DNA from 3 places in the Paenibacillus sp. FSL R5-0517 genome. Region 2 is predicted to be linked to each of the others. Evidence: predicted binding sites of a transcription regulator. Region 2 holds the regulator's gene; each other region holds the start of a gene.

Region 1 (4,867 bases), 1.4 Mb from region 2:
GTCCACATCGACGGGGAGGTTTGGCACCTCGATGTCGGCTCATCGCATCCTGGGGCTGAAGTAGGTCCCAAGGGTTGGGCTGTTCGCCCATTAAAGCGGTACGCGAGCTGGGTTCAGAACGTCGTGAGACAGTTCGGTCCCTATCTGTCGTGGGCGTAGGAAATTTGAGAGGAGCTGTCCTTAGTACGAGAGGACCGGGATGGACGTACCGCTGGTGTACCAGTTGTTCCGCCAGGAGCACCGCTGGGTAGCTATGTACGGACGGGATAAACGCTGAAAGCATCTAAGCGTGAAGCCCCCCTCAAGATGAGATTTCCCAGTATGTAAGACCCCTTGAAGACGACGAGGTAGATAGGCTGGGGGTGGAAGTGCAGCAATGCATGGAGCTGACCAGTACTAATCGGTCGAGGGCTTATCCAAATATGCAAGTGATCATTCGCATGTTTCGTTTCGAATCTAGTTTTCAGAGAACGAACTCTGAAATGTAAGCTATGCGTTTGGTGGCGATGGCGGAGGGGTTCCACACGTACCCATCCCGAACACGACCGTTAAGCCCTCTAGCGCCGATGGTACTTGGACCGCAGGGTCCTGGGAGAGTAGGACGCCGCCAAGCGAACTCTTTCATCATACATAGAAAACAAGCTCTGCATGTGGACATTGTACGATGGATTGCATTTGCCCTGCAAATGCATATTATTCCCTGATAGCTCAGTTGGTAGAGCACTCGACTGTTAATCGAGTTGTCACAGGTTCGAGCCCTGTTCGGGGAGCCATTAAGGCCCGTTGGTCAAGGGGTTAAGACACCTCCCTTTCACGGAGGTAACAGGGGTTCGAATCCCCTACGGGTCATATTATGGAGGCTTAGCTCAGCTGGGAGAGCATCTGCCTTACAAGCAGAGGGTCGGGGGTTCGATCCCCTCAGCCTCCACCATAAGATTTTTAATAACGACGCGGGGTGGAGCAGCCCGGTAGCTCGTCGGGCTCATAACCCGAAGGCCGCAGGTTCAAATCCTGCCCCCGCAATTATACTTTCCCAATGGAAAGTGATCTGGAACCGTGGTGTAGTTGGCCTAACATGCCTGCCTGTCACGCAGGAGATCGCGGGTTCGAATCCCGTCGGTTCCGCCATTTTATATCTATCAATACCGTATGCGGAAGTGGCTCAGCGGTAGAGCATCGCCTTGCCAAGGCGAGGGTCGCGGGTTCGATTCCCGTCTTCCGCTCCAATATTTGCGCCCTTAGCTCAGCTGGATAGAGCGTTTGACTACGAATCAAAAGGCCGGGAGTTCGAATCTCTCAGGGCGCGCCATTATAACTTCATAATTTGCCGGCGTGGCGGAATGGCAGACGCGCTCGACTCAAAATCGAGTGGGAAACCGTGGAGGTTCGAGTCCTCTCGCCGGTATATATAACGGGATGTAGCTCAGCTTGGTAGAGCACCTGGTTTGGGACCAGGGGGTCGCATGTTCAAATCGTGTCATCCCGATCTCGAAAAAGTACTATCTAACTTATAGATAGTACTTTTTTTGTGTTTATCTTTATTACGTTGCGATATTACAAAGGGAATACGATTACGATGTGTGCTTAACATAACTTTCAATATGCCATCAGCTATTGGCCCATGGTCCCTTGGTTCATGAATATACGGGTTACTCTTCAGACGACAAGTTTTGCATAAAGCCTCGTTCTTTAGGTCACAATAGGTTTAAAAAGTGATAGAAGGGGTTCATGTGAACACGTTTAACTTCAGGAAACAATTCAAGAGACGCTGGCGACGGTGGAAACGAACAGTATGGATGACGGTTGCTTTGCTTGCAGTTACGATATTGGCTTACAGCGGATTGTCTATCTCATCGGCGATTGAACGTTTGCTGACCACTAATTTTAGTGAGGCAACTAGTGTGATGGGACCTGTTACGCCGGAGACCAGATCTGATCAGGAGATTCAGGCGTTAGTAGAGCAACTTAATACTGATCCGGATCATTTAACGAGTGTGGTTTTGGAAACACAGTACATTTGCGGAGTGGAGACAGAACAGTTGGGCAAGATGGCTAGACCACAGTTGAAGATGCTGCTGGTTCAACATCCGGAATGGGATGCTACCGTTGGAACATCAGATGAGTTGCATTTGAAGCAACGTGTAGATGACCTTTCACCGCTTTGCAAACAGCAGGCGTATATTAGCATAGATGCTGTGGGGAACCTTAATTTGTATGAGGGTAAGCCTGCAGAAGAGAAGGTTATTCGTACGTTTTTTCAGTTGGATGTGGGGACGTTGGAGAGTTCTTTGCCTGAAGGGGTGCTGGAGCAATTGCAGCAGGGTATCCGGATTCAGGACAAGGATGAGTATGATAGCGTAATCTCAACGTTTAGTGACTATGCGGTGGATGAAGATCATCATTTAATCCGCAATGGCGGGTAATCTTTTGTGCTAACTTACAACGTTAAGATACTGAAGTAATAATTAGATGGTTGGAGACCAGTGGCATTGGTGTTTCGCGAACTAATATACGTGGAATGTGGTGATGGACATCGAAGAGATGTCCTTTTTGTCGTTTTTGCCGAAATACATGAAAATACGAATAAACATGAAAAAAATCACGAATAAAGACGAGTAATGGGTTAGACAAAGTTTTTCCTGCCGCAGGGTCTATCTTTTGTTATAATGAAATGAACGATACATATGTTCGCTTTTGTGAGGGAGAGATGGTTTTGCGTTTTTTGGGAATTGACCCGGGGATTGCGATTGTTGGTTTTGGTTTTGTTGATAAAATCGGCAGTAAAGTGGTACCCGTACAATATGGATGTATTCAGACGGAAGCTCATACCCCTGAAGAGGAACGGTTGCTTCATGTATATGAAGGTATGGTGCAATTAATTGATAAGTACAAACCGGACGCAGTAGCGTTAGAGAAACTTTTTTTCAATCGGAACGTTACAACAGCGATGTCTGTCAGTCAGGCTAGGGGCGTCATGGTACTTGCTGCTGCACAGAAGGGTTTGCCTATTGCAGAGTATACACCAATGCAGATCAAGCAGGCTGTTGTTGGGTACGGTAAGGCTGAGAAGAAGCAAGTGCAGGAGATGGTCAAAATGTTCTTGCGTCTTCAAGTCATTCCTAAACCGGATGACGTAGCGGATGCGTTGGCTGTAGCCGTGTGCCATGCGCACTCTTATACATTAAATTCCAAGTTGAATGAGGTATTGCGAAAATGATTGATTTTCTAAGAGGACAGTTCATTCATGTAGAGAATGATTATATTGTGTTGGACGTTCATGGTGTGGGGTATCGCGTATTTTGTCCGAATCCATTTGCGTTCGCTAAGCAAGAAGGCGAAATTACCGTGTACACTCACCATCATGTGCGTGAGGATGCGATGCTGCTGTTTGGATTTGTGACACGGGATGAACAGCGCTTGTTCCGCAAACTGATTGAAGTATCCGGTATTGGTCCCAAAGTGGCGCTGGGCATACTCGCTGGAGGTACACCAGAACATGTGGTTACAGCGATTTACCAAGAGAATTTAACGTTCTTGACCAAATTGCCAGGCATCGGGAAGAAGACAGCGCAACGCATGATCCTGGATCTCAAGGATAAGCTGGATAGTTTTGGAGCGGCAGCGTATGCAACAGGTTTGTTCGCTCCTCCATCGGAAGAGTCGGGAAGTGGTTCAGCCTGGGATGAGGCACGTGAAGGTCTCAAGGCACTTGGGTATACTGACAGTGAACTTGATAAAGTATGGCTCAAATTGAAAAAGGATGTTACTACAGCGGATTCCGTTGATGTGTTGATGAAAAAAGCGCTGCAAATGCTGTTTACGGGATAATACAAATTGCATATTATAATATAGCTGTAGCCTGCAAAAAAAGGTAGGGATGAACATGGATGATCGGATTATTTCCGCGAACCTGATGATGGAAGACCAAAATGTTGAGTTGAGTCTTCGTCCCCGGTATTTGAATGAATATATCGGACAGAATCAGGTGAAGGAAAATTTAAAGATATATATTGAAGCTGCCAAATTTCGTAATGAGGCATTGGATCACGTTTTGTTATATGGACCACCTGGACTGGGTAAGACAACACTTGCCAATATTATTGCCAATGAATTGGGTGTTAATTTACGAACTACGTCAGGCCCGGCCATTGAACGCCCGGGTGATCTTGCAGCATTGTTAACCAATCTGCAGGAAGGCGATGTGCTGTTCATCGATGAGATTCATCGTTTGCATCGTACGGTTGAAGAAGTCATGTACCCCGCTATGGAAGATTCGGCATTGGATATAATGATTGGTAAAGGTCCAAGTGCTCGGTCCGTTCGGCTGGATCTGCCGCCATTCACTCTGATTGGGGCTACAACACGTGCTGGCTTGCTGTCTGCGCCACTTCGAGATCGGTTTGGTGTTATCAGCCGCTTGGAATTCTATACGGTTGATGAGCTGGCTTATATCGTCTCGCGCTCTACCGAGATTTTGGGTGTGGAGATTGTGGGAGATGCTGCGCAAGAGATTGCATTGCGCTCACGTGGGACACCGAGGATTGCCAACCGTTTGCTTAAACGAGTACGTGACTTTGCACAGGTTCGTGGTGACGGGATTATTACGCAGACATTGGCTGAAGAAGCATTGCAACGACTTCAGATTGATCCGCGTGGCCTGGATGAGATTGATCATAAGATGCTCAAATCGATGATCAACAGCTTCCGGGGAGGCCCGGTAGGTTTGGATACCATTGCTGCTACAATCGGTGAAGAAAGTCAGACGATTGAGGATGTCTACGAACCGTATCTGCTTCAGATTGGCATGATTCAGCGTACACCAAGGGGGAGAATCGTAACAGATCTTGCCTATCATCATTTGGGTCTA
Region 2 (4,867 bases):
TACCCTGAACCATACGGAGTGGCTCTTATTATTGCACCTTGGAACTATCCTTTCCAACTGGCGTTTGGTCCACTGATTGGAGCAATTGCAGCCGGTAACTGTGCAGTTATCAAGCCTTCTGAATTAACACCAGCCGTATCTCGTCTGACGTATGATCTTATTCAGGAGATCTTTCCTCAAAAGTATATTGCCGTTATGGAAGGGGAAGTCGAAGCCAGCACAGCATTGTTGAAAGAGAAGTTTGATTATATTTTCTTCACAGGCAGTACGGGTGTTGGTCGCATTGTTATGAGGGCAGCTGCGGAGCACCTGACTCCTGTAACTCTTGAATTAGGCGGTAAGAGTCCTGCTATTGTCCATAGTGACGCAGATCTGAAGCTGGTAGCTCAGCGTATTGTTCGTGGTAAGTTCCTGAATGCAGGGCAAACATGTGTTGCTCCGGATTACTTGCTTGTGCATGAACAAGTTCATGATGAATTGATTAATCTGATTGGCGCAGAGGTCAAAGATAAATTTGGGGATGATGTGTTACAGAATGCTGATTTCCCGCATATTGTCAACGCGCGTAACTTTGATCGGTTGTCGAAATTTCTTACAGATGGCAAAACGCTGATAGGTGGACGGTCTGTGCGTGAGCAGTTGCTGATTGAGCCGACTGTACTTGGAGATGTGAACTGGGATTCACCTGTCATGCAAGAAGAGATCTTTGGTCCGATTCTTCCCATATTTACGTACAGCGACCTGAATCCCGTGCTGGATGAGATTGTTCGCCGGCCAAAACCATTGGCACTATATCTCTTCACACAGGATGAGCAACTACAGGATCAGGTGCTGAATCAAGTTTCCTTCGGTGGGGGATGTATTAATGACACGCTTTCTCATATGACTTCGCATTATCTTCCGTTTGGTGGTGTAGGAGAGAGTGGTATGGGCTCATATCACGGACAACAGAGCTTTGATGTGTTCTCGCATCACAAGAGTGTTCTGAAACGCAGTGAATAATTAGCAGATAAAACAATATAAACATAAAAAGAGGTTGTCCTGTTCATCAGGGCAACCTCTTTTTGTATTCAGTGTATTGCATCTAGTTTTGTTACTCAGGTTAGTTATTAATGAATATCTCGGAAAAGGCCAATGACTTTACCCAGAATACTAACGTGTTTCAAACGTAAAGGCTCGAAGGTCGCATTCTCCGGTTGAAGGCGAATATGATCTTTCTCTTTATAGAACGTTTTCACTGTAGCTTCATCGTCTTCAGTCATTGCCACTACGATATCACCGTTATCAGCAGTTTGCTGTTGACGGACAATAACGTAATCTCCGTTAACGATTCCTGCTTCCACCATACTATCTCCGACTACCGAAAGCATAAACACTTTCTGTTCACCTACATAATGTGTAGGAAGAGGGAAGTAGTCTTCAATGTTCTCGGTTGCAGTAATTGGAACTCCGGCTGTAACCTTACCAACGACAGGAATACGTGCAACGCTATGAGCAAATTGATGAGAATGCTCAGATTCTTCCTGGCTCAAAAGCTCAATGGCTCTTGGCTTGGTAGGGTCGCGTCGGATCAAACCTTTTTTCTCCAGGCGATCCAAATGTCCATGTACTGTTGAGCTGGAAGCCAGTCCAACAGCTTCACCAATTTCCCGTACGGAAGGAGGATACCCCTTCAACCGGACTTCATTTCGTATAAATTCCAGAATTGCCTGCTGCCTGCTGGATATCTTCGACATACCGTATCAACCCCATTTTAGTAACGTTTGGGAAAATTATAACATAGAACCTCCGTTCGTACAAACATAAGTTCTAAATAAAATGGCATATAATCAGTGTTTTTTAACTTATAAAACAGAATTTGTTCAAAAGTGAGAGCAAAATACTGCAAATGCTTCGCAGAAGGGTTTGAATTAAGATATTTCTCCTTCAAAAAATAAGCGAACAATTGTTCTAAAAATCTATTGAACAAAACAAGTGTTCGTGTTATATTGATTTCAATAGATAGGAACAAACGTTTGGAGGCGGGTATTTAATGAGATATTCAACTTATCAAAGTATTTATGAACCGATGAATTCGGAACTGGTGAAGTCTAACATAGGGAACTACAAGAAGGTTTTAGCGCGTTTCAAGATTTCTTCATGGATATTAAAGGTAGCCATCACTTCTTTGATTATATTTATTGGATGTAGCACTGTATTAACGGTATTTGCTGGCAATGAGAATGATGTTCTGCCTGGAGGAAAGATAGCCGTTTCACAAGGGGAAACATTATGGAGTATTTCTTTGGAACATAAACCGACTAATATGGATACACGTATATATATAGAAGCAATTAAGAAAGTGAATCAACTTCAAGCGACTTCGATCCAAGTGGGACAAGTACTAACTCTACCGCAATTCGCAGAATAAAAGCACATCAATGAGAGTTAACGCGTGTCAGCTTGACAAGCAGCCTTTATCATGGCAAAGTTAATATGACTTTGTATTTTTGGAGGGGACAAGCTTGGATATAGATAGTCTGGTAGCACGTATTAACGAATTGGCTCGTAAGCAAAAGTCCACTGGATTGTCGGCGGAAGAACTTGCTGAACGTGCCGAGCTAAGAGAGATTTATTTGAGTAATATTCGCAGCAATTTCAGACAACAACTGGATACCATTGAGATTGTTGATGATGAGAATGACAAAGGCCACCAAGGCAAACTCAAACACTAACGAAACCTAATGATATCATTATGATATTTAGGTTTCTTCCTGTTATTCTGAGTATGCAATTTATAGGGGGAAATGTTGGTTTACAGTTATGTAAGCCGATACAAAGACACATAAGGGGGATTCTCATGTCGCGTTCGTTCGAGAGAACGGTTAAGAAAAATTCCAAGCAGTTAAATCAGCAACGCAAAAAAAGTGGTCAGCCCATCACAGGTACACCAGGTGAAGAAGTCTTTAAGGGACGTAGCCTTTTGTTCCCTATATTTTTGATCGGTCTCGCCTTTTTGTATCTGTTTATGAGCACGTTCCTTGTGCAAGCTCCGATGACAACCTGGGACTGGGTGACGATGCTGCTTTACGTATTTTTGGCAGTCATCTTCATGCTTCGTCGTCCATACATCAAGATCAGCAGTAATCGGATTATAACGACAAAGGGTAATCGTGAACGTTCAATCGGGGTTGAAGATATTGTCAAATTCAGAATTGAACCAGGCACAGTTGTTATCGAACATAAAAGTCGCGGGAAAAGATGGGTGTTCACCAAGTTATTGAATCGTTACGATACAGATGCGATTGCAGAACGTTTGCTGAAGTTTGCAAAAGCACACCAGATCACCGTGGAAACGATCGATAAGTAATTATTGCATAAAGGGGTAGATGATCGGAATGGCGTTAAAAGCGATTTTGTTCGACCTGGATGATACTTTATTGTGGGATGAGCGCAGTGTTCGAGAAGCATTTCATGAGACTTGTCTAATTGCAGCACAAGAGACTGGGGTCAAACCGGAGGAACTTGAAGAAGCTGTTCGTAACGAGGCACGTGCACTGTATGAATCTTATGAGACCTTTCCTTTTACCAAAATGATTGGAATCAATCCGTTTGAAGGCCTTTGGGCCAACTTTACTGGTGGGGATCAAGCTGAGTTCCGTCAGTTGGAACAACTTGCTCCAGCTTATCGTAAAGAATCCTGGCGTCGTGGCTTGTTGAAGTTGGGTATAGATCGGGAAGATCTTGCTGAACAACTGGCCGTGCAGTTTGGAGTAGAACGTAGATCCAGACCTCATGTGTACGAAGAAACGATGGATACTTTGCGTCAATTACAAGGGAAATACAAACTTTTGCTGTTAACGAACGGTTGTCCTGCTTTGCAACAAGAGAAGTTGGATGGTGTACCTGAATTGACTCCTTTCTTTGATGAGATTGTTATCTCGGGTAACTTTGGAAAAGGAAAACCAGATCCGTCCATATTCGAGCATGCTTTGAGTAAACTGGGTGTTAAACCCGAAGAGAGCATGATGGTTGGGGACAAGTTGACGACGGATATTCGTGGTGCTCTATCAGCAGGCATCCAAGCCGTATGGATTAACCGTGAGCATAAGACCAACAATGAAACGTATGCGCCTGACCATGAAATTACGCATTTATCCGAATTAGATCAACTTATTGCTAAGTTCTGAGCAAATCAGCCATAACATCTTTCCTCAGCACTATGAAACATTGGAAGCTTCAATGAACGATGATATCGTTCTTGAAGTTACCAATGTTTTTTTAATTTGAGTAAATTAACTAAGTTGCCTTGTTAAATGAGATTTCCATTTATTTTGCTAAAAGTTATTGAAATTAGGGGGGAGCTGGATTAAAATATAACTAACATACTAGTATGACTAGTATTTAGATTATTCTGAGCAATTTCTTTTGACTTAATTCATTTGAATTCATTTGAATGGAAGCGAGGGTTGTTGCTAATTATTTCTTATTTGTTGTAAGCGCTTTATACACTTCGAAGACCTTCTTTCGATTTGGAGATCACACCAATTATTAAGTGCTAATGCATGATGTGAAGCACCTTGGATTGAGTGATTTTACATAAAATATCAAAATGATATCGCTTACATTGGGCTGTACTCTATTTCGTGGTGGGGGTGAAATTGAAGGATTGGTTGTTTTCTACCAAAGAAGCGATGGGAATTGCTCATGAAATAGTTTATATCTATCAAGTCCTGGATTGGAGTGAAAACACATGGAGTCGGAAACCGCTAAAACAACGTTAACCATGACATCTTTACGTAAAGAAAGCAGATTACGAACGGCAGCAACTTTGTTCCGCAAAGACTGGCAGTTGTATTCACTATTAATCCTTCCCATCATCTATCTC
Region 3 (4,867 bases), 1.5 Mb from region 2:
CAATCTAGGAAAACTGCTTGATCCGCTCGCAGACAAGCTGTTGGTTACTGCAGTTTTGATCTCGCTCGTGGAGATGGGCAAGCTGGATTCTTGGATTGCAGTGGTTATTATTAGTCGTGAATTTGCAGTTACCGGCTTGCGCCAAATCGCATTGCTGGATGGTTCGGTTGTTGCTGCGAGTGCCTGGGGCAAGCTGAAGACGGTAGTGCAGATTGTGGCAATTGTGTTGTTGCTGTTGAACAATTTCCCGTTCTCATACACGGGTATTCACGTCGATATTATCGCAGTATGGGCAGCAGCGCTTATTACCATCTGGTCGGGTATCGATTACTTTATCAAAAACAAAAACCTGCTTCATTTAACAAAAGCATAATAGTTGGTTCTAAAAATGGGTAATCATGAAGGAAGCATTGGGTCAGGGGCAATAGGAAATTATCCTATTGCCCTTTGATCACTCACCACATGTACAGGAGGATGCTCAATGAAGGCAGAAATCATTGCAGTTGGCACAGAGCTACTGCTTGGACAAATCGTCAATACCAATGCCAGATACCTATCCCGTGAATTGGCTGCGATGGGGATCGATGTATATTTCCAAACGGTGGTTGGGGATAACCTGAACCGACTTAGTGAAGCTATTCGCATTGCACAGGGCCGTGCTGACGTTATTTTATTTTCCGGTGGCATCGGACCCACTCAAGATGATCTGACCAAGGATGCGCTCGCAGCTGTTCTTAACCGAAAACTGCATACGGATCGAATGGCGATGGATAAAATTGAGAGCTTTTTCAGAGATCGTAATGTGGACATGACAGAAAATAACCGACGTCAGGCAATTGTTATTGAGGGTGGGACACCTCTGGCCAATGAAACGGGTCTTGCGGCAGGAAATGCGATTTCTGATAATGATAAACATTATGTTGTGATGCCTGGACCACCCAAAGAGCTAATTCCAATGTTTGAACAGGAAGTCAAGCCTTGGCTGTTCCAGCATGTGCTTACAGAAGAAATGCCGATCTATTCCCGAATGCTCAAATTCGCAGGTATCGGTGAATCTGCTCTGGAGGATCGACTGCTGGATCTGATTGACGCGCAGACAGACCCTACAATTGCTCCTTACGCGAGCGAAGGCGAAGTTACGGTACGTGTCTCCACTAAGGCTACGAGTGAAGGAGAGGCGAAGCTGAAGCTGGATGCGATGGAGGTTCAGATTCGGGAGCGTTTGACAGAACATCTCTACGCGAACGAGGATGTGCCTATAGAGTACACAATTGTAACCATGATGTCTGACATGGGGCTGACGCTTAGCGCTGCTGAGAGCTGTACAGGAGGTCTTGTCATGCAAAGTCTGACTTCTGTACCGGGAAGTGCTTCAATGCTCAAAGGTGGAATTGTTTGTTACTCCAATGAGATTAAGGAAAAGCTGCTAAATGTGCCTCATGATTATCTGGAAGGTGAAGATGCACCTGGAGCGGTAAGTCCTGAGGTTGCAAAAGTGCTTGCTGAGCAGATCCGCATGATTGGCGATGCTGATTTTGGCTTGGCTGTTACCGGTGTAGCTGGACCGGGATATTCGGAACGCAAGCCACCCGGACTTGTCTTCATCGCTCTGGCTGAACGTGGAAAAGAGACGGAAATTCATGAACTGCGTATTAATGGTAATCGCGAGACTGTCCGCATTCGTTCAGCCAAAGCGATTCTCTATCGCTTATGGCAAAAACTTGTGGCGATGGATTGATTAGTTAATAGCTTCGATTGCATTTGAAGCTCTAAAGAAGTATAATTAAGGAAGACGGAAGAACCGCAGAATTAGGCTTTACAGCCTTGTTTACGGTTCTTTTTTCTGTTTAATGGAAAGTTTCTTTGAGGAAGAGGCGCCTCGGCCTTTACAAAAAAAACGAATGTATGTTCGAAAAAAAGCTTGGCAAACGTGTTAAAACAAGGTATCATTATCTTATAAACAGTAAAGGGTGTGAGCTTATTGTCAGACCGTCGTGCCGCGCTTGATATGGCGCTCCGTCAAATAGAGAAGCAATTTGGTAAAGGATCCATCATGAAACTGGGTGAGTCCACTCATATGAATGTGGAAATTATTCCCAGTGGTTCCTTGGCTTTGGATATTGCATTAGGAACAGGCGGCTTGCCTAAAGGCCGTATTGTTGAAATATATGGACCTGAATCTTCAGGTAAAACAACTGTCGCATTGCATGCGATTGCTGAAGTACAACGTGTTGGTGGACAAGCAGCCTTTATCGATGCTGAGCATGCTCTTGATCCTCAATATGCAAGTAAATTGGGCGTTAACATTGACGAATTGCTTCTATCTCAGCCAGATACGGGTGAGCAAGGGCTGGAAATTGCAGAAGCTCTTGTACGCAGTGGTGCAGTAGATATCGTCGTTATTGACTCTGTAGCTGCATTGGTTCCAAAAGCAGAGATTGAAGGCGAAATGGGTGATTCACACGTTGGTTTGCAAGCGCGTTTGATGTCTCAGGCGTTGCGTAAATTGTCTGGTGCAATCAGCAAATCCAAAACAATCGCAATCTTCATCAACCAGCTTCGTGAGAAAGTCGGCGTTATGTTTGGTAACCCGGAAACAACACCTGGTGGTCGTGCTCTGAAGTTTTATTCTACGGTACGTCTGGATGTACGTCGTATTGAGAGTATCAAATCAGGCAATGACATGATTGGTAACCGTACTCGTATTAAAGTTGTGAAAAACAAAGTGGCACCTCCGTTTAAACAAGCGGAAGTGGATATCATGTATGGCGAGGGTATTTCGAGAGAAGGCAGTATCATTGATATTGGTACTGAGCTGGACATCGTTAATAAAAGTGGTGCTTGGTACTCTTACGAAGGTGAGCGTTTAGGACAAGGCCGTGAGAACGCGAAGCAGTTCATGAAAGAGCATAAAGATATTGCTGAAATCATTGAACAAAAAATTCGGGTAGCTAGTAACTTGACTACCGCAGTTCCTGCGCCAACGAGTGAAGAGCAACAAAAAGAAGCAGAAGAAGAACAAGAATTGTTTGAAATCAACGAGTAATCTCTCAAAGCCTCCCTTGCTGGGAGGCCCTGAGGGTGTTTCCCACTGGGCTCCATAAACTTATCTGATTGAGCTTGGATCAATCTGGATAAGTGGATTGTAGTGGGACTGCTCTTGCTGTCCAACAGCCCCTGTCCCAATGGACAGGGGCTGTTGGCACGCTACTGTGGAGACAAAGGCCGGGCTGAGTTCCCGGCCTTTTGTATTAGCATTCTTTATGTGAAGATGTGCTTGATGTAGTCAGAATGAACATGATGTGAAAGGGGAGACCTGAATGGATCAACATGACGAGGATTTATATGAAGAAGCAGAACAGGATGGCCTATCCCAATTTCCGGACAACGAAGAACTTATAATTACGCGTGTAGAACGGACAAAGCACAGGCAAGCTCGTTATCGAATCTCTTTTGGCATCCACTCCATAACGGTTCTTGAAGATGTAATGATTAAATACAGGATGACTCAAGGCAATACGTTTATGAAGAAGGATCTGGAAGAAATCATTGTAGCTGACGAGCGACAGCGGACGTATACACAGTCTCTACGTTTTTTGGAACATAAGCCGCGTACACGACATGAATTAAGTCAGAAACTTCGTCAAAAAGAGTTTGCTGCACCTTTAATTGAAGAGACGCTGGATCGACTTGAGCGCGAGAATTTGGTGGATGATGACCTATTTGCGAAGGAATGGACAAGACAGCGTATGGAGGGCAAGCGGAAGGGAAAACTGTGGATAAGGCAAGAGCTCCGTCAAAAGGGCATTGCCAATGATCTTATTGTTGAAGCGCTGGAAGGTGTCAGTGCGGATGCGGAATTTGAGACTGCATTGAGTGCCGGACGAAAAAAATGGAATCAGGTCAAAGGGGACGTCAAAGAGAAGAAAAATAAAACGCTCCCCTTCTTAATGAGACGTGGTTTTTCAATGGATATGGTGCGCCGGGTCGTGAATTGTTTAATTGAAGAAGATGAGGCTGAAGACGCCGAAGATGACGAAGCGTTGTTATGGGATTAGCAGACTAGAGTCTCCATACTGCATTCTCTTGACAATTTCTTTCGTCAAATACTAAAATGGACATGAGTCTGTAAGAAATGGACAACCCTTTTTCCTTCCAAAAAAGCGGTTTCGGTTTCTTAAGATTTATACCATTCTTAATTATGGGTTCGCTGGAAACAGTGAATAGTACGTGGAAACATGTACATGTGAAATGAAAATCGGCGGGGGATCGCCGTGAGTATTCGTTATTCCCAAAAATATGTAAGGTTTGAAAACTGCAAATTGACCCAAGGAATGCCTTGGAGGAACCAACGAGGAGGTGAACAGTATGGAAATTGCAATCACGATCGCTCTCGTTGCAGCCGCGCTATTCATTGGGTTCGGAGTAGGATATTTTATTCGCAAATCTCTTGCAGAGGCTAAAATCTCTAGTGCGGAACAAGCTGCCGTACAAATCGTGGAGAACGCGAAGAAAGAGGCAGAAGCACTGAAGAAAGAAACAGTGCTGGAAGCGAAGGATGAAATCCATCGCATTCGCGCTGAAGCTGAAAAAGACACTCGTGAACGTCGGAATGAAATTCAACGACAAGAAAGACGATTGTTGCAAAAAGAAGAGTCGCTGGATAAAAAATTGGAATCACTCGAACGTAAAGAAGAGCAAGTGGCTAACAAAGAGAAACGAATTGATGAGACTCAGCAGCAGATCGAAATGATCTACAAAAACCAGGTGACAGAGTTGGAACGTATATCCAACCTCACTATGGAAGACGCACGCAGTATCATACTGTCCAACGTAGAACAGGAAGTTCGTCATGAGACGGCTCAAA

Evidence for each region. The regulator LexA, encoded in region 2, represses DNA repair genes until DNA is damaged. The targets are predictions, from matches to a motif close to CGAACATATGTTCG.
Region 1: a site for LexA is predicted at 2,501-2,514, ahead of ruvC (crossover junction endodeoxyribonuclease RuvC). Genes of this name have one in related genera too.
Region 3: a site for LexA is predicted at 1,899-1,912, ahead of recA (recombinase RecA). Genes of this name have one in related genera too.

What each region holds. Positions count from the first base shown of each region.
Region 1 covers NZ_CP150235.1:5,426,040-5,430,906, reverse strand. Annotated here, with positions in the region: rRNA gene MKX40_RS24275 (23S ribosomal RNA) at 1-420, shown strand, start outside; rRNA gene rrf (5S ribosomal RNA) at 497-613, shown strand; tRNA gene MKX40_RS24265 (tRNA-Asn) at 698-773, shown strand; tRNA gene MKX40_RS24260 (tRNA-Glu) at 778-849, shown strand; tRNA gene MKX40_RS24255 (tRNA-Val) at 856-931, shown strand; tRNA gene MKX40_RS24250 (tRNA-Met) at 950-1,023, shown strand; tRNA gene MKX40_RS24245 (tRNA-Asp) at 1,051-1,128, shown strand; tRNA gene MKX40_RS24240 (tRNA-Gly) at 1,152-1,226, shown strand; tRNA gene MKX40_RS24235 (tRNA-Arg) at 1,233-1,309, shown strand; tRNA gene MKX40_RS24230 (tRNA-Leu) at 1,327-1,405, shown strand; tRNA gene MKX40_RS24225 (tRNA-Pro) at 1,413-1,486, shown strand; gene MKX40_RS24220 (BofC C-terminal domain-containing protein) at 1,731-2,423, shown strand; gene ruvC (crossover junction endodeoxyribonuclease RuvC) at 2,714-3,217, shown strand; gene ruvA (Holliday junction branch migration protein RuvA) at 3,214-3,828, shown strand; gene ruvB (Holliday junction branch migration DNA helicase RuvB) at 3,884-4,867, shown strand, end outside.
Region 2 covers NZ_CP150235.1:4,024,472-4,029,338, reverse strand. Annotated here, with positions in the region: gene MKX40_RS17715 (aldehyde dehydrogenase) at 1-1,002, shown strand, start outside; gene lexA (transcriptional repressor LexA) at 1,110-1,736, opposite strand; gene MKX40_RS17705 (LysM peptidoglycan-binding domain-containing protein) at 2,033-2,410, shown strand; gene MKX40_RS17700 (DUF896 domain-containing protein) at 2,505-2,714, shown strand; gene MKX40_RS17695 (hypothetical protein) at 2,840-3,349, shown strand; gene MKX40_RS17690 (HAD family hydrolase) at 3,378-4,169, shown strand; gene MKX40_RS17685 (ABC transporter permease subunit) at 4,733-4,867, shown strand, end outside.
Region 3 covers NZ_CP150235.1:2,546,020-2,550,886, forward strand. Annotated here, with positions in the region: gene pgsA (CDP-diacylglycerol--glycerol-3-phosphate 3-phosphatidyltransferase) at 1-373, shown strand, start outside; gene MKX40_RS11540 (competence/damage-inducible protein A) at 482-1,738, shown strand; gene recA (recombinase RecA) at 1,982-3,046, shown strand; gene MKX40_RS11550 (regulatory protein RecX) at 3,321-4,058, shown strand; gene rny (ribonuclease Y) at 4,369-4,867, shown strand, end outside.